3 regions of the Methylobacterium sp. Leaf102 genome follow, and region 3 is predicted to be linked to each of the others. Evidence: riboswitches for the same ligand, from Rfam matches in the RefSeq annotation. Region 3 holds a riboswitch; each other region holds the start of a gene.
What was found. Region 3 has a riboswitch for cobalamin ahead of ASF27_RS09635 (CbtB-domain containing protein). Riboswitches for the same ligand answer to the same signal wherever they lie in the genome.

Region 1 (7,976 bases), on a different contig from region 3:
CCCATGCAGGCCGGCGATATCGAACCGGGCCGGCGCCAGGAAATCGTCGATCACCCCGATGGGCCGACCGGTGACGACGGCGAGCGCGCCGCCGAGGCGGGTGCGCAGCCGCTCCAGGGCGCCCGGCAGGGCCGGATCGACCCGGACCAGCTCGGGCCGGGGGGCGATTTCCACGAGGGTCCCGTCGAAGTCGAGGTAGAGGGCGAAGTCGGTCGGCTCGGTCACGCTCTCGGTCACGCTTCGCGTCCCTCCATCCAAGACCGGCCTGCGCTAGCATGACGCGCGCCAGTGGAAAACGGGGCGCGGCCCACGCCGTGCCCTAACTCACGCATCCGTATCCCGACGCCAGGAGCCCGCTGCGCATGTGGCCGACACCGATTCACCCCGGTCCCTACGAGGAGAGCGTCTGGGATTACCCGCGGCCGCCCCGCCTGGAGCGCGTCGCCCGGCGCTTGCGGGTGGTGTTCTCGGGCGAGACCATCGCCAGCACGGTGGCGGGCTGGCGCGTCCTCGAGACCAGCCATCCGCCGACCTACTACATCCCGCCCGCCGACGTGGCCCCGGGCGTGCTCGGCCCGCCGCGCCGGGCCGGCCTCTGCGAGTGGAAGGGCCGCGCCGTGCTCCACGACGTCTCGGCCGGCGGGCGCCGCGCCGAGGGGGCGGCCTGGGCCTATCCCGATCCCACGCCGGATTTTCGCGCCATCGCCGGATACCTCGCCTTCTATGCCGGACCGATGGACGGCTGCTTCGTCGGCGATGTCCGCGCCACGCCGCAGCCCGGCGGGTTCTACGGCGGTTGGATCACGCCGGGCCTCGTCGGCCCGTTCAAGGGCGGTCCCGGCTCCATGGGTTGGTAGGGCCATGGCGCCGGGGTTGCGTCCCCGCCAGGCCCGGCTACATGCCGTCACGGTGTGATGGAGCGATGGCATGCACGGTGAGATCGACGTCGAGGCACGGGCGGTGGGGCTGTGCCCGGATCGCCTGGGGCGGATCGACGGCTGGATGGAGCGGCTGGTGGCAGACGGGAAGCTCGCCGGCCTCTCGGTGATGGTGGCGCGGGCGGGCAAGACCGCGTATTTCCGCACCCACGGTCTCGCCGACATCGCCCGGGAGAAGCCGTTCGCCCCCGACACCATCGCGCGCATCTATTCGATGACGAAGCCGCTCACCTCGGTGGCGGTGATGATGCTCTACGAAGAGGGGCGCTTCCAGCTCGACGATCCCATCACCCGTTTCCTGCCGGAATTCTCCGACATGCGGGTGCTCACTGGCGGCAACCGGGTGAAGTTCGACAGCGAGCCGGCGCAGCGCGCCATCACCATCCGCGACCTCCTCACCCATACCTCCGGCCTGACCTACGGCTTCATGGAGGCCACCCTTGTCGATGGCCTCTACCGCCAGAACGGCGTCGATTTCGGCGAGGCGCAGACTGATAGCCTCGCCACCGTGGTGGAGCGCCTTGCCCGCCAGCCCCTGCTGGCCCAGCCCGGGGCCGAGTGGAACTACAGCGTCGCCACGGACGTCCTCGGTTACCTCGTCGCGGTCGTGTCCGGCCAGGACTTCGCGGAGTTCATGCGGGAGCGCGTCCTGGCGCCGCTCGGCATGCTCGACACGGATTTCTTCGTTCCACCCGACAAGGTCGAGCGGTTCGCGGCGAATTACAGTCTGTTTCGCGAACGCAGCCTGAAGCTCTACGACGATTGCGTCGGGAGCCGGTTCGCGCGTCCGCCGGTGGTGGCCTCCGGCGGCGGCGGCCTCGTCTCCACGGCGGGGGACTACATGCGCTTCTGCCGCTTCCTCCTGGCGCGCGGAGAACTCGACGGCGTGCGGCTGCTGGGGCGCAAGACCGTCGATCTCATGCTCACGAACCACCTCGACGGCGATCTGGCCGCCATGGGCCAGCCGCGCTTCTCCGAGACGGCCTATACGGGCATCGGTTTCGGGCTCGGCTTCTCAGTGATGCTCGATCCGGCCCGTGCGCAGATCGTCGGAACGCCCGGCGAGGCCGCCTGGGGCGGGCTCGCCAGCACTGCATTCTGGGTCGACCCGGCCGAGGATCTCGCGGTGGTGCTCCTCGCCCAGCTCATCCCGTCCTCGGCCCTGCCGATCCGCCGGGAGTTGCGGGTACTGACCTACGCCGCCCTGGTGGACTGATCCAAAGCTACAAAAAGCCGGCTCCGCTGGGCGAAGCCGGCTCGAAATTTTCCCGATGAATCCTGCGGCTCGATGCGGGCGACGCGCGATCCTACTCCGCCGCGGGGGCGGCGGGTGCGGTTCCGGGAGCGGCCGGCTTCGCGCCCGGCTTCGGGGCCGCGGGCTTGGGCGCCCATTCGGCGTCGGAACGCGGGCCGCCGGGCTGGTTCGTCGCCGCGGTGAGCTGGCCCGGAACCACGTCGTTGACCTTGCTCCAGGTCTGCGATCCGCACAGGAACCCGAGCATGCAGCCCCGCACGGACAATTCGGTGGGCTGATCGGCCCACATGGTCACGTCGTAGAACTTGCCCTCGTCGGCGTTGTAGATCTTCCCGGCGTAACGGGCGTCGGCATCCGGCTTCAGACCCATGATGAGCTGGTGCCCCAGCGACGGGCGTGCCTGCTTCTTGGTGTCGGGATTCTTGAAGTCGACGCGGGGCTGGCCCTTGTCGTTCAACGGCACCTTCAGCCAGACGACGTAGCCGCACAGGTTGGTGTTCTGCGGACCGCATTTCTCGACGCGGATTCGCGCGCGGCCATCCTCGGTGAGGTAGGTCCCGGTCGCGTCGTTGGGCGTGGCGGCCAGGGCGGACCCGGGCAGCGCGGCCAGGGTCAGGCCGGCCAGAGCGGCGAGGGTCGATCGGTCGATCATCTGTTGGACATCCTCAAACTTCGAAAACCTGCCGGGCGGCGCCATCAGCCGTGTCGTGTCGGCCCGCCGGAGCCGCGCCGGACGACCGTCACCGGGCCACACGCGGTCGTCGCCCCGTGCGGTGATGCCCCGCCTTCGGACGCGAAGGTGACCGGATCATGACCACGACGCCCTTCCATTGCCGGAATCCGGCTCCCAGGTCGTCGGTCCGGGCCCGAACGCAAAAAGCCGGCGCTTTCGCGCCAGCTCTTGGGGCTTCGTGATGGGGGCGCGCTTATTCGGCAGCGGTCATCTCGGCCGTGAAGTGACCGCACCAATCCTTGGACGCCACCACCGGCCAAAGGCCCGGGGACTTCGGCTCCGGCTGGCTCACGGGCGGATTGAAGCGGCACAGGCCCGCATCGCCGGCTGCCGCGCCGCCGTTGAGCTTGTGATCGTCGAAGAAGCGGCAGCTCTCGCAGGCGATGCTGTGGTTGCTGGTCATCGTGTCTCTCCCGGTCGGATGGGCAGTCGCTCCACCCGTGCCGTTCTTAATTAGAATAACTCCAATCAAGCGTCAACGTCGTTTTCGGTGCTTGGTCGTCGTCGGTCCGTTGGTGTGCCTGGAATTCCGCTTTGCCGCTGGATCGACCGTCACGATCCGCGCTTCGGCTTGACGGGGTGATCGGCGAAGTCCTAGCGTAACCGTGACGGTTCCTCTCCGGAGGATCAAAAGGGAACGCGGTGAGGGCTTTGCCCCGATGCCGCGGCTGCCCCCGCAACTGTAAGCGGCGAGCCCATCATCAACACGTCACTGGGTCTTCCGGATCTGCCAAGATCCCGGCCTGGGAAGACGATGAGAGGGCGGTGACCCGCGAGCCAGGAGACCTGCCGTCAGTCGTGGTCACACGCGAAACGCATCGGGCGGGGTGTCCTGATGGGTGTCGGGGCGTTCGCATGCCGCGAACGGATCGGCCTCGTTCGCGGTGACGTGCCACACCGCGCCCCGTGCGCGCCCGCCGTTTCCGCATGCGCCCGCCCGAACCACTGCCTTCATTGCCTATCGATCGTGATCGCGTACCGCACCCGTGCGGCCGTCGAGCTCATGCGTCGTCGCACGAAAGGGCTTGGCCAGGACTGAACGATTGTAACACTATAACATTCGTTTTAGGCGTGGTGGAAGCGTCGTCGCGTACGTCGCGCGCCCTCGGACAATTCGCATCGCCATGCTGTTTCCACGTTCCTGCCTCGCGCATCATCCCGGTCCCGGTCCCGGGATCGTCGGAGGATGTCTTCTCCTTGTCCTCGCTCCCCTCGCGGCCTCGGCGCAGGAGCCGGCCGTCACCCTCGACACCCTGTCGGTGGCCGGTTCCGGCGTCGCGCCCGCCGGGCTCAACCTGCGCACGGTGGATCGCGGCGCCAGCCGCCTCGGTCTGACGCCCCTGGAGACGCCGGCCAGCGTCGACGTGATCGCGGGCGAGACCGCGCGCCGGCGTGGCCAGAACACCGTCGCGGAGGCCGTGACAGAGAACGCCACCGGCATCACCACCGTGGCGGCCCCCGGCAACGGCAATGGGGCCTTCACGGCGCGCGGATTCGCCGGCCCGAACTCGATCCAGCAGCTCTACGACGGCACGCGCCTCTACGTGGGCGCCGGCACCGTCACCTTCCCGTTCGACACCTGGAACGTCGAGCGCATCGAGGTCCTGCGCGGCCCGGCCTCGGTACTCTACGGCGACGGGGCCATCGGCGGCGTCGTCAACGTGGTGACGAAGAAGCCGGTGTTCACGCCCATCATCGAGGCCCGCGCGGCCCTGGGCTCGGACGGTCTCGCCCGCCTCGCCCTCGATTCCGGCGGCCCCATCGGTGAGGCCCTGGCCTACCGCTTCAACATCAGCGGCAACCGGTCCGGCGGCTGGATGCAGCCCGACGGAGATTTTCGCAACCTCGCGGTCTCCGGCGCGCTGATCTTGCAGGCGGCCCCCGACCTCGCCTTCACACTCAGCCACGACCTCGGCTACCAGGAGCCCGCCCGCTACTGGGGTACGCCGCTGGTCAACGGGCGGATCCTCGATTCCATCCGGTTCAACAACTACAACGTCCGCGACGCCAAGATTTTTTGGACGGACAACTGGACCCAGCTCAGGACCGAGTGGAGCCCGAGCGCCGACATCACCGTGCGCAACACCGCCTACCGGCTCCAGAGCCGGCGCCAGTGGCTCGACGTCGAGCAATACGCCTTCAACCGAGGCACCGGCTTGATCGACCGTTCGAGTTACACCGAAATCTACCACCAGCAGGAGCAGGTCGGGAACCGCCTCGACGCGACGGTCCGGGGCACCCTGTTCGGGTTCCGCAACGAATTTCTGGCCGGGTTCGACGTCAATCACATCGCCTTCCGGCACACTAACAACTTCCAGTCCGAGGGCGGCGGTCTCACCACGAGCGTCGATCCGTTCGCCTACGATCCCGGCCTGTTCCCGGCCAACGGCCGCGCCTCGCCCGCCTATGCCACGTCGACCAACCAGGCCTCGGTCTTCGCCGAGAACCGCCTGATCCTGTCGGATCAGCTCTCGCTGCTGACGGGCGTGCGCTTCGACGCCCCGACCCTGAACCGCCGGAACCTCGTCTCCGGCGCCACCTTCCAGCGCGACTTCCAGGCCCTGAGCTACCGCTTCGGTGCCGTCTACGCCCCGACGCCCGACCTCTCCCTCTACGCCCAATACGCCACCGCCACCGATCCGGTGGGGAGCCTCATCACCCTGTCGCAGAGTCTGGCGAACTTCCGCCTCTCCACCGGCCAGCAGGTCGAGGTCGGCGCCAAGGGCATCGCCTTCGGGGGGCTGGCCGAGTGGACGCTCGCCGGCTACCGCATCGTCAAGGACAACCTCGTCTCCACCGTGCCGGGCCAGCCCACCGTCTCGACCCAGGTCGGCCGGCAATCCTCGCAGGGCGTCGAGGCGGCCGTGTCCCTTCACCTGTTCGACGCCTGGCGGGTGGATGCCAACGTCGCCCTCCTCCACGCCCAGTACGACGATTTCAATCAGGCGGTGGCTGGTGCGGTGGTGTCCTATGCCGGTCGTCAGCCCATCGACGTGCCGGAGCGCGTCGCCAACCTCTGGGTGAACTGGGCCTTCGCCCCGGCCTGGGAGGCGCGCATCGGCGTGCAGTATGTCGGCGAGACCTTCAGCGATTTCGGCAACATGGCCCGGCGCCCGGACTACGCCCTGCTCAATGCCGGGCTCGACTATCAGGTCGGGCCGGCCTCGCGCCTGTCGGTGCGGGCCTACAACCTCGCCGACACGGTCTACGCCATCAGCGGCAACGCCGTGAACGGGGTCGGCACAAACTGGCTCCTCGGCCGGCCACGCTCGTTCGAGGTCGCCTACAGCGTCAGCTTCTGACGCGCCGTGCGCCGCCTCCCGAAACCAATGAAGCGGTGGCTGATCCTCGGCCACCGCTGGCTCGGCATCGCCACGGGGATGTTCCTCGCCACCTGGGTCCTATCGGGCCTGGTGATGATGTACGTCCCCTTCCCCAACCTGACGGAGGCGGCGCGGCTCGCCGGCCTGCCCCCCATCGCCTGGGATCGGGTGCGGCTCGGCCCCGACGCGGCGCTGAAGCCCCTCGGCCTGACGCGCCTGCCCCTCGCCCTGTCGCTCGGCATGCGCGGCGATGCGCCGGTCTACCGGACCATCCTCCCGACGGGCGAACTCGGGACGGTCTCGGCCGAGACCGGCGCGGTGCTGGGACCCTTGTCGGGGGTGGAAGCGCTGGCCCTCGTTCGGGCCCGGGGTGGGACCGGTCCGAACCCCAGCGTGACGACGATCCAGCGCGACCAGTGGACCGTGACGGCGCGCTACGATCCGTTCCGCCCGTTCCACGTCGTCGCCCACGACGATTCCGCCGGCACCGAGCGCTACGTCTCGCAGGTCACCGGCGCCGTCGTTTTAGAGACGACGCGGTTTGCGCGCGGCTGGAACTGGCTCGGGTCGATCCCGCACTGGATCTACCTCACGCCCCTGCGCGCCCGGGCCGAGCTGTGGCGCGACGTGGTGCTGTGGATCTCCGGCATCGCCGTGGCCGGTGTCCTGAGCGGCCTCGTCCTCGGGGTCTGGCGCCTGCGCCTGCGCCGGCCCTACGCTATGGGAGTCTCGCCCTATCGCGGCGTTATGCGTTGGCACCACCTGTTCGGGATCGTCGGCGGCGTGGCGCTCCTCGGCTGGGTCGCGAGCGGTTGGCTGTCGATGAACCCGAACCGCTGGTTTTCCGGGCCGAGCCCAACACCCGCCATGCGGAGCGCCGTCATGGGAGAAGCGCCCCTCCCCGGCCTCGACGCCCTGCGCACCGTCGCCGTGTCCGGTCCCGTCGAGATTCGGTTCACCGGCATCGCCGGACAGGTCCACGCGGTCGCCACCAATGCGGACGGGCGACGCCGGGTCGAACCGCCTGTGGCGCCGCAATCCTTGAGCACGGCGGCGGCGCGCATCCTGCCGGGCGCGCAGGTCGTCGCGGCCGAGACCCTGACGGCCTACGACGCCTATTGGTACCCGCACCACGAGACACGGGTGCTGCCGGTGTTGCGCGTCCGGTTCGACGATCCGGCGGAGACCTCGGCCTATCTCGACCCGGAAACGGGCGAGATCCTGATGCGTCTCGACCGAAGCGGCCGGGCCAACCGCTGGCTGTTCTCCGCCCCCCACCGCTTCGATTTCGCGATCCTGACGCGCCACCGCCCGGCCTGGGACCTCGTCCTGTGGACCCTGAACGGGCTCGGCGCCGGCATCGCTCTCACGGGGATCGTCCTCGGCTGGCGGCGTCTGCGCCGCCCCGCGCCGTCTCGATGACGCGCCTCACACGTCGAGGTTGGCGACGCTGAGCGCGTTGTCCTGGATGAACTCGCGGCGGGGCTCGACCACGTCGCCCATGAGCTTCACGAACAGGTCGTCGGCGTCCTGGGTGTCCTTGACCTTCACTTGGAGGAGCGAGCGCACGTCGCGGTCGAGGGTGGTCTCCCAGAGCTGCTGGGCGGTCATCTCGCCCAGACCCTTGTAGCGCTGGAGCTGGAGACCCTTGCGGCCGAACGCCATCACCGCCTCGAACAGGCCGACGGGGCCGTGCAGGGTCGTCTCGTCGCCCTTGCGGGCGTAGG
Region 2 (7,976 bases), on a different contig from region 3:
CGGCGAACAGGGCCGCCAGCACCGCCCAGGTCAGCCGCTCGCGCAGAACCATGCCGGTCTCGGCGGCGAGGAGGCGAAGGGCGCGCCTCACGGCGTGATCCGTTCTCCATGGCGTCATCTTCATGGCGTCAGCCGCCGGACCGTCAGGACGGCGGCTCCGCCCAGGACGGCGAGCCACGTCGCCAGGATGGCGAGGGGCACGGCCCAGGCCGCGTCTGCCAGGGGCATCGGGCCATGATCGAAGGGCGGCACCGTCTCCCAGAGGTCGTGGTCGGCGGTGTAGCGGCGCTCTCCGCCCTGCGGATTGTCGATGATCGCCTGGTTCATCCGCCGCGAGATGCCCCGGCGGTAATGCTCGGCGGCCCAGACGAAGCGGACATGCTGGTCAAAGTCCGTTCCCGCGAGGGCGGCGGAGAGCGCCTTGAGGGCGATGCGCGGGGACAGAAGCCCGGCCCAGGCATAGGCCCGCTCCTGGCGCAGCAGGCTGTCGAAGAAGGCGCCGAACGCGGCATCCAACACCGCGAAATTGTGCTGCTCGTTCTCGCTCATCATCAGGCCGCGCAGGTCGACGGGCAGGGCGTCCGGGTCGGTGACGCCGTAGCGGGCGAGGACGGCCTTGGCCCGGTCGTCGTTCGCTTCCGCGGTGCGGTGCCCCCGGAAGGTCTCCTCGATCCGGGCGCGGGTCTCGCCGTAGGAGAGCGCCGGTGTGGTGGCGTCCACCGCGACGGTGGCGAGGCGGGGGGCGGCCACGCAGACGAGCACCCAGGCCAGCAGCGATGCCGCCAGCGCCGAGCGTGCCGTGCGGGCCGTCAGCGACAGGGTCATGGCCAGAACGAGGAACAGGGCCGCATAGGTGAGCTGTGCGGCCACCCACGGGACGAGGCGCGGCCACACCTCCCAGCCGGGCGCGTCGAGGCTCACCGCAGCGAGGCCGCCGAGGACGAGCAACGGCAGGCCGACGAGGAGGGCCAGGGCGGCGAGGAGCGCGCCGAGGCGGGCCATGAACAGCCGGCCTGGCGCAGCGCCGTTGCCGAGTGCCAGCCGCAGGGTACCGCGCTCGCGGTCGGCGGCGAAGGCGGAGAAGCCGAGGAGGATCGCGGCCAGGGGCACGATGAGCTGGACGATGTCGGCGACGCTGCCGAGGCCGGCGCGCGCGAGCGGGTTGGCGTCCTGGACCGCCCGGAAGACCGCATCGTTGAACAGGTGGGCCTCGATGCGGACCATGCGGCCGGTATAGGGCTCGATGCCGGGATCCAGGATCGCGAGCGGCGCGGACGGCTTGAACACCCACAGCCCGTAATGATCGGCCGAATGCGGGTTCTTGGCGTCCTGGCCGAGCCAGCGTCCGCGCTCGGCCTGCGCGATCGCTCTCACATCGCCGGCATCGCGCACGGCCTGTCGCCAGGCTCCGGCGAGGGCCACGCCGAGGAGCACCACCAGGACGGCGCCGATCCAGCGCAGGCGGGCGTCGCGCAGGAGCTGGCCGAGTTCGGCCCGGACCAGCCTCACGACGCGAGCCGCTCGATGTAGAGGCGCTCCAACGCCGCATGGTCGAGGTGTGCCGGGCTGATCTCCTCGACGATGCGTCCGGTCTGGAGCACGCCGACCCGGTCGGCGACCTCCTTGACCCGGTAGAGGTCGTGGGTCGCCATCAGCACGGTTGTGCCGCGGGCGGCGGCCGCCCGGACCACGGCCGAGAAATCCGCCGACGCGCTCGGATCGAGGCCCGAGGTCGGCTCGTCGAGGAGCAGCAGCCGGGCGCGGCGCGCCAGGGCGATGGCGATGCCGACCTTCTGGCGCATGCCCTTCGAATAGGTCGCAGCCTTGCGCGCGTGCGCCTCGGTCGCGAGACCGGCTTGCGCCAGCAGGCGGTCGGCCGCGTCGCGAGACAGGGCGAGCCCCGCCAGCGTCGTGAAGTAGCGCAGGTTCTCCCGGCCCGAGAGCGTGGGATAGAGCGCCACCTGCTCGGGGATGTAGGCGATGGCCGCCCGCGCCGCGATGGGGGCGGCGCCCGCATCGATTCCACAGACCCGGACCGTCCCGCTCTCCGCTTTCAGGAAACCCAGGATGAGGTTGATGGTCGTGGTCTTGCCGGCCCCGTTGGGGCCGAGCAGGGCGAAGACTTCGCCCGCATGTAACGTCAGGGTCAGGCCGTCGAGGGCCCTGCGACCGCCGAAGGTCATGACGACGTCGCCGATCGCCAGGACCGGTTCGTGCGACTCCAGCATCAGAACCGCACCGAGACGGTGCCGGTGAAGCGTCGCGGTGCGCCGGGATAGACCCGGAACACGTTGAGCGAGCTCTCGTAGATCTCACTGTCGAAGATATTCTCGACGTTGAAGCCGAAGCGGATGTTCTCGTAGCGGTAATACGCCAGCGCGTCGGCGACCACGTAGGCCGGCAGGACGAAACCGGTGCCGCCCGCGTCGCCGGCGCGTTCGCCGACCCCACGCACGCCGCCCCCGATCCCGAGGCCCGCGTAGGGGCCGGACTGGACTTCGTAGACGGCGAGCAGGCTGCCGCTGTGCTTGGGGATGTTGATGAGGGGGGCACCCACGGGCAGGACGTTGTCCTTCGTCACTACGGCGTCGGCGTAGACGTAGCCGCCGATGAGGCGCAGCTCCGGCGAGATCTGGCCCGTGGCCGTGAGTTCGAAGCCCTGGCTGCGCACCCCGCCCGCCGCGAGGGAGAAGCCGCTGTTGTTGGGGTCGGGCGTCAGTACGTTCTCACGCTCGATATGGAACGCCGCACCGGTGAGGCCGAGCGCCCCGCCATAGAGGTCGAGCTTGGCGCCGACCTCGTAGCCGATGCCCGTCTCGGGGGCGAACGGCACCCCGCGCGAGGCCGCCGCCGCATCTGGGCCGATGTTCGGCCGGAAGCTCGTGCCGACATTGGTGTAGAGGGCGAGTTCGGGGAGCGGCTGATAGACGAGTCCGGCGCGGGGCGTCGCGGCGGCCCGCGACTGCTCGACGTCGCTGCGCGGAATGCGCTCGCGGAACGACTGCTCGAAGAAATCGAACCGGACGCCGAGCAGCGCCTTCCATTCGGGGCTGAGCGCGATCTGGTCCTGGGCGTAGAGGGCCGTATTGGTCACCCGCTCGAGGTTGTTGCGCGGGATGGTGAGCGGCGGCAGGGGCTGGCCGTAGCGCGGGTTGTAGATGTCGATGGAAAACGGGTTCTGCCGGACGTTCGAGCGCAGATAGACCGTGCGGCTGTCGGTGCTCTCGCGCTCGAAGCCGAGGAGCAGGGTGTGCGCCAGGGGCCCGGTGGCGAAGCGGCCGACCACCTCGGCCTGGCCGATGGCGGTGTCCCACCGGTAGTCCCGGAAGTTGCGGTCGCGGGCAACGGTGCGATTGTCGGCCGCGATGCTCCGGACCTCGGCGGATTCGCCCTCGAGTGTGCCGGTGTTGAAATGTGCGCCGAGCCGCATCTGCCAATCGGCGTCGAAGCGGTGCTCCAAGCGGACCTGCAGGGTGTTCGAAGTCTGCTCGGTGCTCTGGCCCGGCTCGCCGAGGAAGCGCGAGATCGGCAGGAAGCCGAGCTGCCGGTTGATGGCGATCACGCCCCGGTCGAACACGATGCGGTTGTGCACGAATTCGGTCTCGACGGTGACCTTGGTGTCAGGCGTGATCTGCCAGCTGATGGACGGCGCCACGAACAGCCGGTCGCCGTCGACGAAATCGCGAAAGCTGTTCTGGCGCCCGCCCGCGAAGTTGAAGCGGTACTGGACCGTCTTGTCCTCGTTGAGGGCGCCGCCGGCATCCACGGTGCCGCGGAACTGCTCGAAGCTGCCCCAGAGGCCGCCCATCTCGACGAAGCGCTCGGCCGTCGGCTGCTTGGTGATGATGTTGACCACGCCGCCGGGATCGCTGCGCCCGAACAGGGCGCCGCCTGCGCCCTTCAGCACCTCGATACGCTCGACGTTCTGGGTGTCGGGCGGCGGCGGGAACCCTCGGTTGATGGCAAAGCCGTTCTTGAAGATCTCGGACGTGGTCACGCCGCGCACGGCGTAGCTGAACACGGTGAGGCCGCCGAAGTTGTTCTGCTGGGCGACGCCGGGGGTGTAGTTGAACACCTGGTCGACTCGCGTCGCGGCCAGATCGGTGATGACCTCGCGCGAGGCAACCGTGACGACCTGGGGCACGTCGCGCTGGGGCGTGTCGGTCTTGGTGCTGCTCACGGCGCGCGCCGCGCTGAAACCCGGCGTCGGTCCGATCAACCCGATGGCGCCTTCCGGCACGTTGAGGCCGATGCCGGTGCCCTCCACCGTGAGGGTGTCCAGGGTGACCGCCGTCTCCTCGGCACGGACCGACGGCGTCAGGGACAGGGCCGCGAGGGCGACGCCGAGGCGCAGGCCGTTTTTCAGGAGCATCGTATCGGGTCTCGAACGGGATGAGCGCCGCTCCAGCCCGTCGCCCGATGAGGGGACGCCCCCCGGCACCGGCTCAGGAGCCTGAATGGCGTTTGAAACATTATTACGTTGCGAAGCTTGGCCATGCAAGCTGAAACCTTGCACGCCGAAATCAAGCAAGCCGAGTTCGGGCACGGGCTCCGTGTCGCCGGGCCGGTTCTGAGCGGGAACGCTTTCGGGGAAGGGGTGATCGATCGCGGCCATCAACACCATCCAAATGGTTCTGGACGTGTCAGGCAGAGCAGCACGGGCGCGCGCCGACCATGACGGGCCGACGTCGATCATGCGACCCACCGGAGCACCCCGCCCGAGAGACGTTCGTCGCCAAGGCAGGTCTCCTGGCTCACGGATCGACGCCTCTGCCTGGCCTTCCCGGTGCATGGCACCAGTGACCGTTCTCGGCAGCGGCTCACCGCTCACAGTTGCGGGGGCAGCTTCGGCATCGCCCCGATGGGCTCGACCGAATTCCCTCTTAGCTCGCGATCCGAGGACCGCGAGAACCTTGACGGCTGTACGGTTCCATCCGGGTCCGGAGAAGTCAAGGCCGAGCGCCCTCGGCCGCCGATTGGAACGTCATGGCGCGAGACCTGCCGGGCCGAGACACGCAGGATCGTGGCGAGCCCCGGCGCCGCGCACACCGAGGACGAAGGCGGCGAGGTCCAGGACGCCAGCCGGCTGTCTTCCTCGGAACCCGCGGATCCGGGGCGGACGATCGATTCAGCTGCCGGAGGAGCCGCCCGAGACCAAGCGCAGACCGGGCGCGGGTCGATTCACGATGGCCTCCCCGACCTTGCGTTCCAACTCGCCGTCCCGGAACGGTTTCTGAACGATACTGTCGGCGCCGACCGCGCCGACCTTCATCAGGGCCGTGGTGTCCGCATAGCCGGTGACGAACAGAATCGGCAGGCTGGGCCAGCGTTTGCGGATCTCGGTGGCGACCTCGGCCCCATTCATGCCCGGCATCGCGAAGTCCAGCACCACGAGATCGACGCAAGGGTCCGCCTCGAGGGACGCCAGTCCCGCGAGGCCCGAGCCCGCTTCGCGCACCGCGTGACCGGCCTCCGCGAGGCGGGTGGTGGTGACCTCGCGCACAGCCGTGTCGTCATCGACGACGAGCAGGACCGATTGTCCGCCCGGCAAGCGGCCAAGCCCGCATGCGGTCATGTGGGGGGCCTCGTGGACGGCGCTCGTTCCGTCCTCGACGCGGGGCAGGTAGACTCGGATCGAGGTCCCCTCCCCGACGATCGTGTCGATGCGGATGCCGCCGCCGGACTGCTTCACGAAGCCGTAGGCCTGGGCGAGCCCGAGCCCCGAACCCTTGCCCACCTCCTTGGTGGTGAAGAACGGCTCGAAGGCGCGCGCCACCACCTCCGGCGGCATGCCCGTGCCCGTGTCGCTGACGGCCACCATCACGTACTCGCCCGGCATCGGCTGCTCGGGGCGCGTCTGGGGGCCGGTGACCGTGACGTTGGCCGTCTCGATGGTCAGACATCCCCCGACTACCATGGCGTCGCGCGCGTTGATGGCGAGGTTGAGGATGACGAGTTCGATCTGGGTCGCATCCACCAAGGCCGGCCACAGGTCGGGCTGCAGGGTCGTCTCGATGCGCACCGCGCCGCCGATGGAGCTCTGGAGCAGGTCGCGCATGGAGGCGACGGTCTGGTTCAGACTGACCGGGGTGGGCTCCAGCCTCTGGCGGCGGGAGAAGGCGAGGAGCTGCGCCGTGAGATTCGCGCCCCGATCCGCCGCTCCCTTCATCATCGCGAGCCGACGCTTCGAGCGCTCGGTCGAGACCTCGCGCCCGAGGAACTCGATGTTGCCCGAGATGACGGTGAGCAGGTTGTTGAAGTCGTGCGCGACACCGCTCGTGAGCTGCCCGACGGCCTCCAGGCGCTGGGCGAGGCGCAGGGCCTCTTCCACCCGCTCGCGCTCGACGATCTGCATCTGCAATTCGGCGTTCGAGGTGGCGAGTTCCCGCGTCCGCTCGGCGATGCGGAGTTCCAGCGTATCGTTGAGCGCCTGAAGCGCGGCCTCCGCCCGGCGCTTGTCGGCCTTCGCCTGGGCCTCCGCCAACGCCCGCAGGACGGTGCGTGGAAGACGCTCGAGGCGCTGCTTCGTGATGTAGTCGACGGCGCCGTTCTTCAACGCCTCGACGGCGGTCTCCTCGCCGAGGGTGCCGGACACGAAGACGAACGGCGTGTCCGGGCACTGCTCCCGTGCGACGGCGAGGGCGCTGATGCCGTCGAAGGTCGGCAGGACGAAATCCGCGAGGATCAAGTCATGACGGCCCGGTAGGGCGGCGGCGGCGAAATCGGGGCGGTCCATCACCCGATCGATCACGTAGGGGCGCCCCATGCCGTCGAGGGCGGCCTCCACCAGTTCGGCGTCGAGATCGCTGTCCTCCAGGTGGAGGATGCGGATCGCGTCGTCGGCGTCCATCAGGTGTTCGATGGCCAGCCTCCCTTGTGCGGCGGCGGCTCGTTCAGGACGGCCCAGAACACGCCGAGTTCCTGGATGGCCGAGAAGAATTCGTTGAACCCAACGGGCTTCACCACGAATGCGTTCACCCCGAGGTCGTAGGAGCGCACCACGTCGGTCTCTTCGCGCGAGGAGGTGAGCATCACCACCGGGATGGACCGGGTCTGCGGATCGCCCTTCACCTTGGCCAGGACCTCCAAGCCATCGACCTTGGGCAGCTTCAGATCGAGCAGGATCACGGCCGGGTCCTGCAACGCCCGGTTCACGTGTGCGCCGCGCCTGTAGACGAAATCGAGCGCCTCCGCCCCGTCCCGGCAAATGACGATTTCGTTGGCGAGCTGACCCGCTTCCAGTGCCGCGAGCGTGAGCTCGATGTCGTTGGGATTGTCTTCTACGAGAAGGATCGGTTTCAGGTTGGCCATCTCTCAGGGTGCCTCGCCCCGCAGGGGCAGCGTGAAGTGGAAGGTCGCGCCCTCGCCGAGCCGGCCCTCGGCCCAGGTCCGGCCGCCATGGCGCTCGACGATGCGGCGCACGTTGGCGAGCCCGATGCCGGTGCCCTCGAACTCCTCGACTCGGTGCAGGCGCTGGAACACGCCGAAGAGCTTGTCGACATAGGTCATGTCGAAGCCGACCCCGTTGTCGCGGACGAAGAAGACGGCCTCGCCGTCTTTTGGGGGAAGCCGTCCGATCTCGATGACCGCCTCGGGTCGGTTCCGGCTGTACTTCAGCGCGTTCGAAAGCAGGTTCTCGATGACGAGGCGCAGCATGAACGGGTCGGCGTAGGCACGGCCCAGGGGCCCGATCTCCCAGCGCACGACGTGTGCGGGCGCCGCATCGCGCAGAACCTTGCGCCGGACCTCCTCAACCAGGGCGTTCATGTCGCCCGATACCCGGTTCAGGGCGTTGCGGCCCATCTGCGAGAAGGCCAACAGGTTGTCCACGAGGGTTCCGGCCGAGAACGCCGCCTCGATGATGGTGTCGACGTAGTGCCGGCCCTTGTCCGACAGGTTGGCGCCCTCGCGGGTCTTCAGGAGGTTCGAGTAGCCGACGATGTGGCGGAACGGGGCCCGCAGGTCGTGGCTGACCG
Region 3 (7,976 bases):
AGGCCGATGGTGAGGTCGTGCGTATAGGCGAGCTTGGCTGCGGTGTTGCGGGCGGGCTGGGCCAGCGCGAGGGGATTGGCGGTGTCGGGCGCCGGCGGGCGCGTGTCGGAGCAGCCCCCCAGTCCGAGGAGTACGGCAAGGCCCAGGGCCGCCGCCGCGCGGCCGTTCCGTACCGCCATGGCGCTCACCCGGCCAAGGCGGCGGCGACCGCCGCCTGATCGAATCCCTTGAGGCCGATGACGACGAGGCGGCCGTCGCGGGCTTCCGTGCTTTTCCAGGGTCGGTCGTAGTGATGCGCGATGCGGGTGCCGACACCCTGCACGACGAGGCGCATGGGCTTGCCCGTGACTTCGGCGAACCCCTTGATGCGCAGCACGCCGGCGGTCTCTGCCGCGCGACCGACGCGGATCGCCAGGTCCTCGGCGGTGGCCGTGGCCGGGACGGGCAGGGCCACGGAGTCGAAATCGTCGTGGTCGTGGTCCTCGCCCTCGCCGTGGTGCGAGGGTCTGGCGTCGAGATCGTCCTCGGCCGCGGCTCCGAGGCCGAGGATCACGCGGGGATCGAGGCGGCCGTGCTCGGCCTCCACCATCTTCACGGCGCGGGGCAGGTGGGCCTGAACCTCGGCGCGGACCTTCTCGCGGCCGGCGGCGTCGAGGAGGTCGGCCTTGTTCATCACCACGAGGTCGGCGCAGAGGATCTGGTCCTCGAACACCTCTTCCAGGGGATTGTCGTGATCGACGTTCGTGTCCTCGGCACGCTGGGCGGCGGAGGCCGCCGGATCGTCGGCGAAGAAGCCCGCCGCCACGGCCGGACCGTCGATGACCGCGATGACGCCGTCCACGGTGACCCGCGAGCGGATCGCAGGCCACTGGAACGCCTGGACCAGGGGCTTGGGCAGGGCGAGGCCGGAGGTCTCGATAAGGATGTGCTCGGGTGGGTCGGCTCGGTCGAGGAGCTTGTTCAGGGCCGGCACGAAGTCGTCGGCCACGGTGCAGCAGATGCAGCCGTTGGCGAGCTCCACGATGTCCTCGTCTTGGCAGCCTTCGATGCCGCAGGCGGCGAGAAACGAGCCGTCGAAGCCGATATCGCCGAACTCGTTGACGATGATCGCGAGCCGCCGGCCGTTCGCGTTCTCGACGAGGTGGCGCACGAGGGTCGTCTTGCCGGCCCCGAGGAAGCCGGTGACGATGGTGCAGGGAATCTTCTCGACCAGGGTCATTCGGCGGCGTCCGTACTAGGGTGCGCCGCGAGCGGCGGGATGCGGGCGACGACGCCCTTGCGGAATTCCTGGGGCCGCGCCTTCCACGGCACGAGGCCGTCGGGCGTCTCGCCGTAGAGGCCGACCCCTTCGAGGATGATCCGGGCGGATTCGGTGGCGTCGAGGTCGCCGTAGACGTAGGTCCAGCGCCCTTCCGAGGCCACCGCCACGGTGCATGGCCGCTTGCAGACGGAGAGGCACTCGACGCCTTCGATCCGCAGGCCGGTCTGGCCGTGCTCACCGACGGCCTCCCGGAGCGCGTCGAGGAGGCGCGCACCGGCGCGGGGTTCTGCCGGGTCGCCGGCCGCACGGCAGGCGGTGCAGACGTAGAGGGTGACCACGTCAGGCATGCGCCGTCGCCTTACGACCGAACAGGGCCCAGGCCCAGCCGTAGGCGAGCCCGATGATCGCCCAGAACACGAAGGCGATCCCGAGCGAGCGTGCGGCGAACTGGGCCGCGTAGCCCGCCGGCAGGGCGGAAGCCGCGTGGCTCGTCTCGGGTGCTCCGGCGAGGTGTGGTGCCACGATCAGGACGAGGCCGCCCGCGATGGAGATCGGCGCGCGGCGGATGGCGATGAGGTAGAGCCCCATGGCGGTGGCGACGGCGGTCATCACCCACCAGAACTGACGATCGGCGAGGGGGGCGGCGTCCATGCCCGGTAGTTCCGGCGGCAGGCCGAGGGCCGGCGCCAGGGCGACGGCGAGGAAGCCCGCCACGGCGAAGCGCAGGCCGGTCTCGGGTGTCGGTTCGCGCCCGCAGGCCAGCAGCACTGCGCCGAGCAGCAGGGCATACCCGACGCCGCCCACCAGGGTGGCGAGCGCCGTGAACGCCATGCGCGGCAGTCCGGGTCCGGGCTGCCAGGCGGGCGCGGTCTCGCCGCCGGACACGCCCGGGTCCTTCGCGCCGTGATCGTGTCCGCCATGCACCCGCACCACGAGGGATGCGAATCCCGGCGCGGGGGGCGATACGGGGGCTTGAGCCTGCGTCTCGTAACGCTCAGCCGCGATGATGAGCGGAGAGGTCAGGGCGAGCTGCAGGCCCGTCGCGACGATAGCCGCGAGGAAGCCGGCGACCAGGGCCGCCGACACGAGCCGGATGATCATGGGGTGTCTGCCTTCAGGCGCCAGGCGCTCAGTGGCAGGGAAAATTCTGGGTGTGGCGGAAATCGTGCGCCGCGTTGTGGAGCGCCATCGCCGGGGCGAAGCCCGCCATGAACACGAGGCCGAGGCCGAGGAACGCGGCGACGAGAACGGCCCCGAGGCGCTCGTTGGTGCGGGTGCCGGTCAGAACGAGGGTGTTGGTCGACATCGGTTGATCTCCTGGCCGCCCCGCCGGCGGCCGTGGTCGAAGGTGAGGACGAAGGTCCCCGGTGCCGGACGGCAGGTCTCCTGGCTCGCGGGTCATCCGGAACCTGCCGCCTTCCCGGATCGCTCCGGTGGCCGATGGCAGGCCCGTCGCCGCTCACAGTTGCGGGGGCAGCCGCGGTTTCAAGGCGCTTGCCCCTCACCGCGTTCCCTTTTCACCCCGTCGCCGGGGCACCGTCCGATCCCGATGCTTCTACGCGGTCGCGCGATCCCTGACAACGCGCCGCTGTGCCGTTTGCATCGCCTTTGACCACACAAGGGCGTTTCGGGCTAAAGAAGCCCTATGCGGCAGCCGTCCCCCCCATGACCGAGATATTCCCCCGTGTGACCCTCGTCCTCGGCGGCGCGCGCTCGGGCAAGAGCGTCCATGCCGAGGGGGTGATCGAGGCGCAGCCGCCACCCTGGCTGTATCTCGCAACGGCCCAGGCCTGGGACGACGAGATGCGCGACCGCATCGCCCTCCACCGCACCCGAAGGTCGGCCGACTGGATCACGCAGGACGCGCCGATCGACCTGCCCGAGGCGGTCGCGGCCGCGCGCGGACCGGTACTGGTGGATTGCCTCACCCTCTGGCTCACCAACCTGATCCTGGCGGAGGCCGACGTCGAGGCCGCGACCGGGGCGCTGCTCTCCGCTTGCGCCGACGCGCCGGGGCCGGTGGTCCTGGTCGGCAGCGAGGTCGGCCTCGGCATCGTGCCCGACAATGCCCTCGCCCGCCGCTTCCGCGACGCGGCAGGGCGGCTTCATCAGCGCCTCGCCGCACAGGCCGACCGCGTCGTGTTCATGGTGGCGGGGCTGCCGATGATCGTGAAACCCCAACTTGGAGACCACGCATGAGCGACGCCGCCGACCGCCATCGGGAGAAGATGGAGAAGCGCAAGGCCGTGCAGGATGCCGAGGTGGCGGAGAAGACCATCGAGAAGGGCCTCCTCATCGTCAACACGGGTCCCGGCAAGGGCAAGACCACGGCGGCCCTGGGCCTGATGCTGCGGGCGCTGGGCCACGGCTGGCGGGTCGGCGTGGTGCAGTTCATCAAGGGCGCCTGGGACACGGGCGAGAAGCACGCCCTGAAGGCCTTCGGGAACCAGATCGACTGGCACACCCTCGGCGAGGGCTTCACCTGGGAGACCCAGGACAAGGCCCGCGACATCGCGGCGGCCGAGCACGCCTGGGCGAAGGCCCTGGATCTCATGGCCGATCCGAGCATCCGCCTCGTGGTGCTGGACGAACTCAACATCGCGCTGCGCTACGACTACCTGCCCATCGACGACGTGGTGGCGACGTTCCGGGCACGCCGACCGGACCTCCACGTCATCGTCACCGGCCGCAACGCCAAGCCGGCCCTCGTCGAGGCCGCCGACCTCGTCACCGAGATGGGCTCCGTGAAGCACCACTTCGCGGCGGGCGTGAAGGCGCAGGAGGGGATCGAGTTTTGAGGTTCCAGCCGTCATGACCCGCGCCATCATGATCCAGGGCACCGGTTCGGATGTCGGCAAATCCCTCATCGTCGCCGGTCTGTGCCGCGCCTTCGCCCGGCGCGGGCTGCGAGTGCGGCCGTTCAAGCCGCAGAACATGTCGAACAACGCCGCCGTCACGGCCGATGGCGGCGAGATCGGACGGGCCCAGGCGCTCCAGGCGAGGGCCGCCGGAGTGGCGCCCTCGGTCCACATGAACCCGGTCCTCCTCAAGCCCCAGAGCGAGACCGGCAGCCAGATCGTGGTGCAGGGCCGGATGGTCGGCCAGGCCGCGGCCCGGGACTACCAGGGCTGGAAGCCGCGCCTCCTCGGGGCCGTGCTCGAAAGTTTCACCCATCTGAAAGCCGAGGCCGACCTCGTCGTAGTCGAGGGCGCCGGCTCGGCGTCGGAGGTGAATCTGCGCGCCGGCGACATCGCCAACATGGGCTTTGCCCGCGCGTCGAACACGCCGGTGATCCTGCTCGGCGACATCGACCGGGGCGGCGTCATCGCCAGCCTCGTCGGCACGAAGGCGGTGATCGACCCGGCCGACGCGGCGATGATCCGGGGCTTCCTCGTCAACCGCTTCCGCGGCGATCCGAGCCTGTTCGCCGACGGCATGGACCTCATCGCCCGCCACACGGGTTGGCCCAGCCTCGGGCTGATCCCGCATTTTCCGTTCGCCGTCCGCCTGCCCGCGGAGGACGTTCTGGGACTGGTCGGCTCCGAAGCAGGCGCGGCGGGTCGCACGGTGGTGGCCGTCCCCGTCCTGCCGCGCATCGCCAATTTCGACGATCTCGATCCTCTGCGGGGCGAGCCGAACGTCTCCGTGGTTCTGGTTCGTCCGGGGGAGCCGATCCCCGTGGCCGACCTCGTGCTCCTGCCGGGCTCGAAGACCACCATCGCGGACCTCGATGTCTTTCGGTCCGAGGGCTGGGATATCGATCTCGCCGCCCATGTCCGGCGCGGCGGCCGGGTGCTCGGCCTCTGCGGCGGCTACCAGATGCTTGGGCGCCGCCTCGCCGACCCGTTCGGGATCGAGGGCGCGCCCCGGACGGTGCCGGGTCTCGGGCTCCTCGACGTCGAGACGGTGATGACCCCGGTCAAGCGCCTCGAGGCCGTCACCGGCACCTCGTTGCCCGACGGCGTACCGTTCTCGGGCTACGAGATGCACCTGGGTGATACCACCGGACCCGACGCGGCGCGCCCGCTCGTTCGTTTCGCCGATGGGCGCCCGGACGGGGCGATTTCGGCCGACGGCCGGGTCGCCGGCACCTACGTGCATGGCCTGTTCGCCGACGACGCGCAGCGCGCCGCGTGGCTCGCGCGCCTCGGCGCCCGGTCCGGCGGCGACGCCTACGAGGCGGGGATCGAGACCGTGCTCGACGCGCTCGCCGACCACCTAGAAGCCCATGTGGATTGCGACCGGCTGCTCGTCCTGGCGGCGTAGCGGGTCAGGCGTGGGGCGATCCTTGCGGAAGACGAGCGCGGTCGCCGGCATCGCCGTCATCGACTCCGTCGGCAATTCCCGCGGCTTCATCGTGCAGGATGCCACGCCGCGCATCCGCACTGGCGCGCCTTGGCCCCGGTCTAGGACCTCGCGGGTTGTCTCGGGCTGCGGGCCTGATGGTTCTCGGTACTGTCGGTGCTCCGCCGCGGTACTGCGCGTCGAAGCACGCCGGCGGTCGGTCAGGCCGGAGCAATATCGGTTCGACCCGTCCTGATGCGCCGAGCCGGCCGCCTACGGGATCGCCACCGCATACTCGCGCGGCGCGCCGTTCACTACGCTGTCGAACACCACCAGCACCCGACCGGGGCCGAGGCGCACGACGCCTTCGGGCTTCGCCCTGGAATCGTCGCCGTCCAATGGCGCAAGGGTGCCGAGCGCCGCGACCTTGCCGGACGACGGATCCGCGAGGAACAGCCCATAAGGCACCGACAAGCCGTTGCGGGTCGGACCCGAGAGGACGAGAAGGCGACCATCCGGCAGGACGGTGAGATCACGGATGCCGGCATCGGCCCCGAGGGCGAGGGGGATCGTCGTCGGCTTGACGTCGAGCGGCGCGTCGCCGGGGGCGAACAGGGGCGCGACGGGTACGGAGACGAGGAAGGCCCGTCCGTCGATGACGGGCGCGCGGAGACCCGCGTAGAGAGTGTCGCCGATGACCGCGAGGCCCTCGACGTTGAGACCGGAGAGCGGTTTGCCGCCCTCGCGGGGTTCCAGATCCTTCAGAAAGTACGCGCCCACCGTATCGGCATTTCGCAGGGCGTCGCCGAGGCGGTAGGTCGTCTCCACCCTGGTCCCGGTGGCGTCGGCGCGCAGGCGCGCGAGGATTGCGGTGGAGAGCTTGAACTCCCGCCCCCGCCGGCTGCAGCCATGTGAGCCGGTGACGTAGAAGTCGGGTGCCGCATACGCCACGGCCTCGCCGTCCATCTCGCGGTACGCGCCTTGGCCCAGGGTGCAGTCGCCCGTGGTCGGGGGCGCGCCGACGGTGGCGGTGGGCGGCTTGCGGCCGACGATGTCGACGACGGCGCCCGGCGTCAGCGTCGTGCCCTGGAGGGTGACGAACTGGGCGCCCGCCGCCTCGTCGTCCACCACGACGCAGTTGCGCCGACCGGCTTCGGCCGGCGCGCAGGCGATGCCGCTGATGTCCTCGGCCGGCTTGGTCTTCTTCTTCGTGATCTCGCCCGCCAGTCCTTCGGCGACCGCGTAGGGCTGCCCCACGGGCTGCAGCATCTCGGCCCGGGCCGGCGACAGGAACGCCAGTCCCCATGCGGCAGCGACGAGGGAAGGACGAATCATGCGGTATCTCCGACGGACGGGCGGCGTGGCCGTGCTCATAGCAGCGCAACCGCGACGAGGGCGAACGTCACCGCGGTGAGGCCGAACAGCAGGAGGCACGCCGTGCGATAGAGGGCCAGCGCCCGCTCCACGTCGGCCGGGCCCGCCTCGGCGCGGCCATCGCCCATCCAGGCATCCTCGACTGAGGTCGCGCCGTAGACGCGCGGACCGGCGAGCCGCAGGCCGAGGGCTCCGGCCATGGCGGCCTCGGGCCACCCGGCGTTGGGCGAGCGGTGGCGTCGGGCGTCGCGCCGGAGGGCCCGCCATGCCGCGCCCGGCGAGGCGCCGCTCTGAAACAGCGCCGCCACGACGATGAGTCCGCCGGCGAGGCGCGAGGCCGGCAGGTTGACGAAGTCGTCGAGGCGGGCGGCGGCCCAGCCGTACGCTTCGTGGCGCGGGGTGCGATGGCCGATCATGCTGTCGGCGGTGTTGATCGCCTTGTAGAGCGCGCCGCCCGGCAGGCCGCCGACGCCGATCCAGAATGCCGGCGCCACGATCCCGTCGGAGAAGTTCTCGGCGAGACTCTCGATGGCGGCCCGGCAGATGCCGGCCTCGTCGAGGGTTTCGGGATTGCGACCGACGATCATCGACACGGCGACGCGCCCGCCCGTCAAGCCGTCGTCACGAAGATCCGCCGCCACGCGGGCGACGTGGTCGTGCAGGCTACGTTGGGCCGGCAGGCTGGCGCAGAGCAGGCCGAGGGCCACGAGGCCGCCCCAGTTGCCGAACAGCGCCGCGGTGGCCGTGAGCCCGAAGGCGGTCCCGGCCACCGCGGCAAGAAGCAGGACCAGCCCAAACATGCCCATGATCCTGCGGCGGTACTGGCCACCCGTGTTCAGCCCCCCGTCGAGCCGGCCGATGAGGGCGCCGATCCAGGTGACAGGGTGGCCGAGCGCCCTGTAGAGCCGGTCGGGATAGCCGGCGGCCGCTTCGACGGTCAGGGCGAGCAGCAGGATGGCGAGCGTATCGGGCGGATGGGTGAAGGCGGTCCAGGGCATGTGGGTTCGGTCAGCGAGCCAGTCCCCATCGCGCATGGCGGCGATCTCGACGCGGCGCG

Region 1: it holds a riboswitch for cobalamin, as region 3 does, so the genes downstream of both, ASF27_RS07155 (TonB-dependent siderophore receptor) here and ASF27_RS09635 (CbtB-domain containing protein) in region 3, are expected to answer to the same signal.
Region 2: it holds a riboswitch for cobalamin, as region 3 does, so the genes downstream of both, ASF27_RS07305 (TonB-dependent siderophore receptor) here and ASF27_RS09635 (CbtB-domain containing protein) in region 3, are expected to answer to the same signal.

The regions. Positions count from the first base shown of each region.
Region 1 covers NZ_LMMX01000008.1:20,669-28,644, reverse strand. The annotation lists gene otsB (trehalose-phosphatase) at 1-225, opposite strand, end outside; gene ASF27_RS07175 (DUF427 domain-containing protein) at 363-857, shown strand; gene ASF27_RS07170 (serine hydrolase domain-containing protein) at 928-2,154, shown strand; gene ASF27_RS07165 (DUF2147 domain-containing protein) at 2,246-2,845, opposite strand; gene ASF27_RS07160 (hypothetical protein) at 3,120-3,329, opposite strand; cobalamin riboswitch at 3,519-3,735, shown strand; gene ASF27_RS07155 (TonB-dependent siderophore receptor) at 4,051-6,228, shown strand; gene ASF27_RS07150 (peptidase) at 6,256-7,671, shown strand; gene gyrB (DNA topoisomerase (ATP-hydrolyzing) subunit B) at 7,678-7,976, opposite strand, start outside.
Region 2 covers NZ_LMMX01000008.1:53,909-61,884, reverse strand. The annotation lists gene ASF27_RS07320 (DUF3526 domain-containing protein) at 1-91, opposite strand, end outside; gene ASF27_RS07315 (DUF3526 domain-containing protein) at 121-1,509, opposite strand; gene ASF27_RS07310 (ABC transporter ATP-binding protein) at 1,506-2,228, opposite strand; gene ASF27_RS07305 (TonB-dependent siderophore receptor) at 2,228-4,372, opposite strand; cobalamin riboswitch at 4,722-4,931, opposite strand; gene ASF27_RS07300 (response regulator) at 5,129-6,850, opposite strand; gene ASF27_RS07295 (response regulator) at 6,850-7,311, opposite strand; gene ASF27_RS07290 (ATP-binding protein) at 7,315-7,976, opposite strand, start outside.
Region 3 covers NZ_LMMX01000012.1:310,314-318,289, reverse strand. The annotation lists gene ASF27_RS09655 (DUF4349 domain-containing protein) at 1-179, opposite strand, end outside; gene cobW (cobalamin biosynthesis protein CobW) at 185-1,219, opposite strand; gene ASF27_RS09645 (DUF1636 domain-containing protein) at 1,216-1,608, opposite strand; gene ASF27_RS09640 (CbtA family protein) at 1,601-2,362, opposite strand; gene ASF27_RS09635 (CbtB-domain containing protein) at 2,391-2,567, opposite strand; cobalamin riboswitch at 2,620-2,817, opposite strand; gene cobU (bifunctional adenosylcobinamide kinase/adenosylcobinamide-phosphate guanylyltransferase) at 2,927-3,460, shown strand; gene cobO (cob(I)yrinic acid a,c-diamide adenosyltransferase) at 3,457-4,059, shown strand; gene ASF27_RS09620 (cobyric acid synthase) at 4,073-5,527, shown strand; gene ASF27_RS09615 (DUF3616 domain-containing protein) at 5,819-6,880, opposite strand; gene cbiB (adenosylcobinamide-phosphate synthase CbiB) at 6,916-7,917, opposite strand; gene cobD (threonine-phosphate decarboxylase CobD) at 7,918-7,976, shown strand, end outside.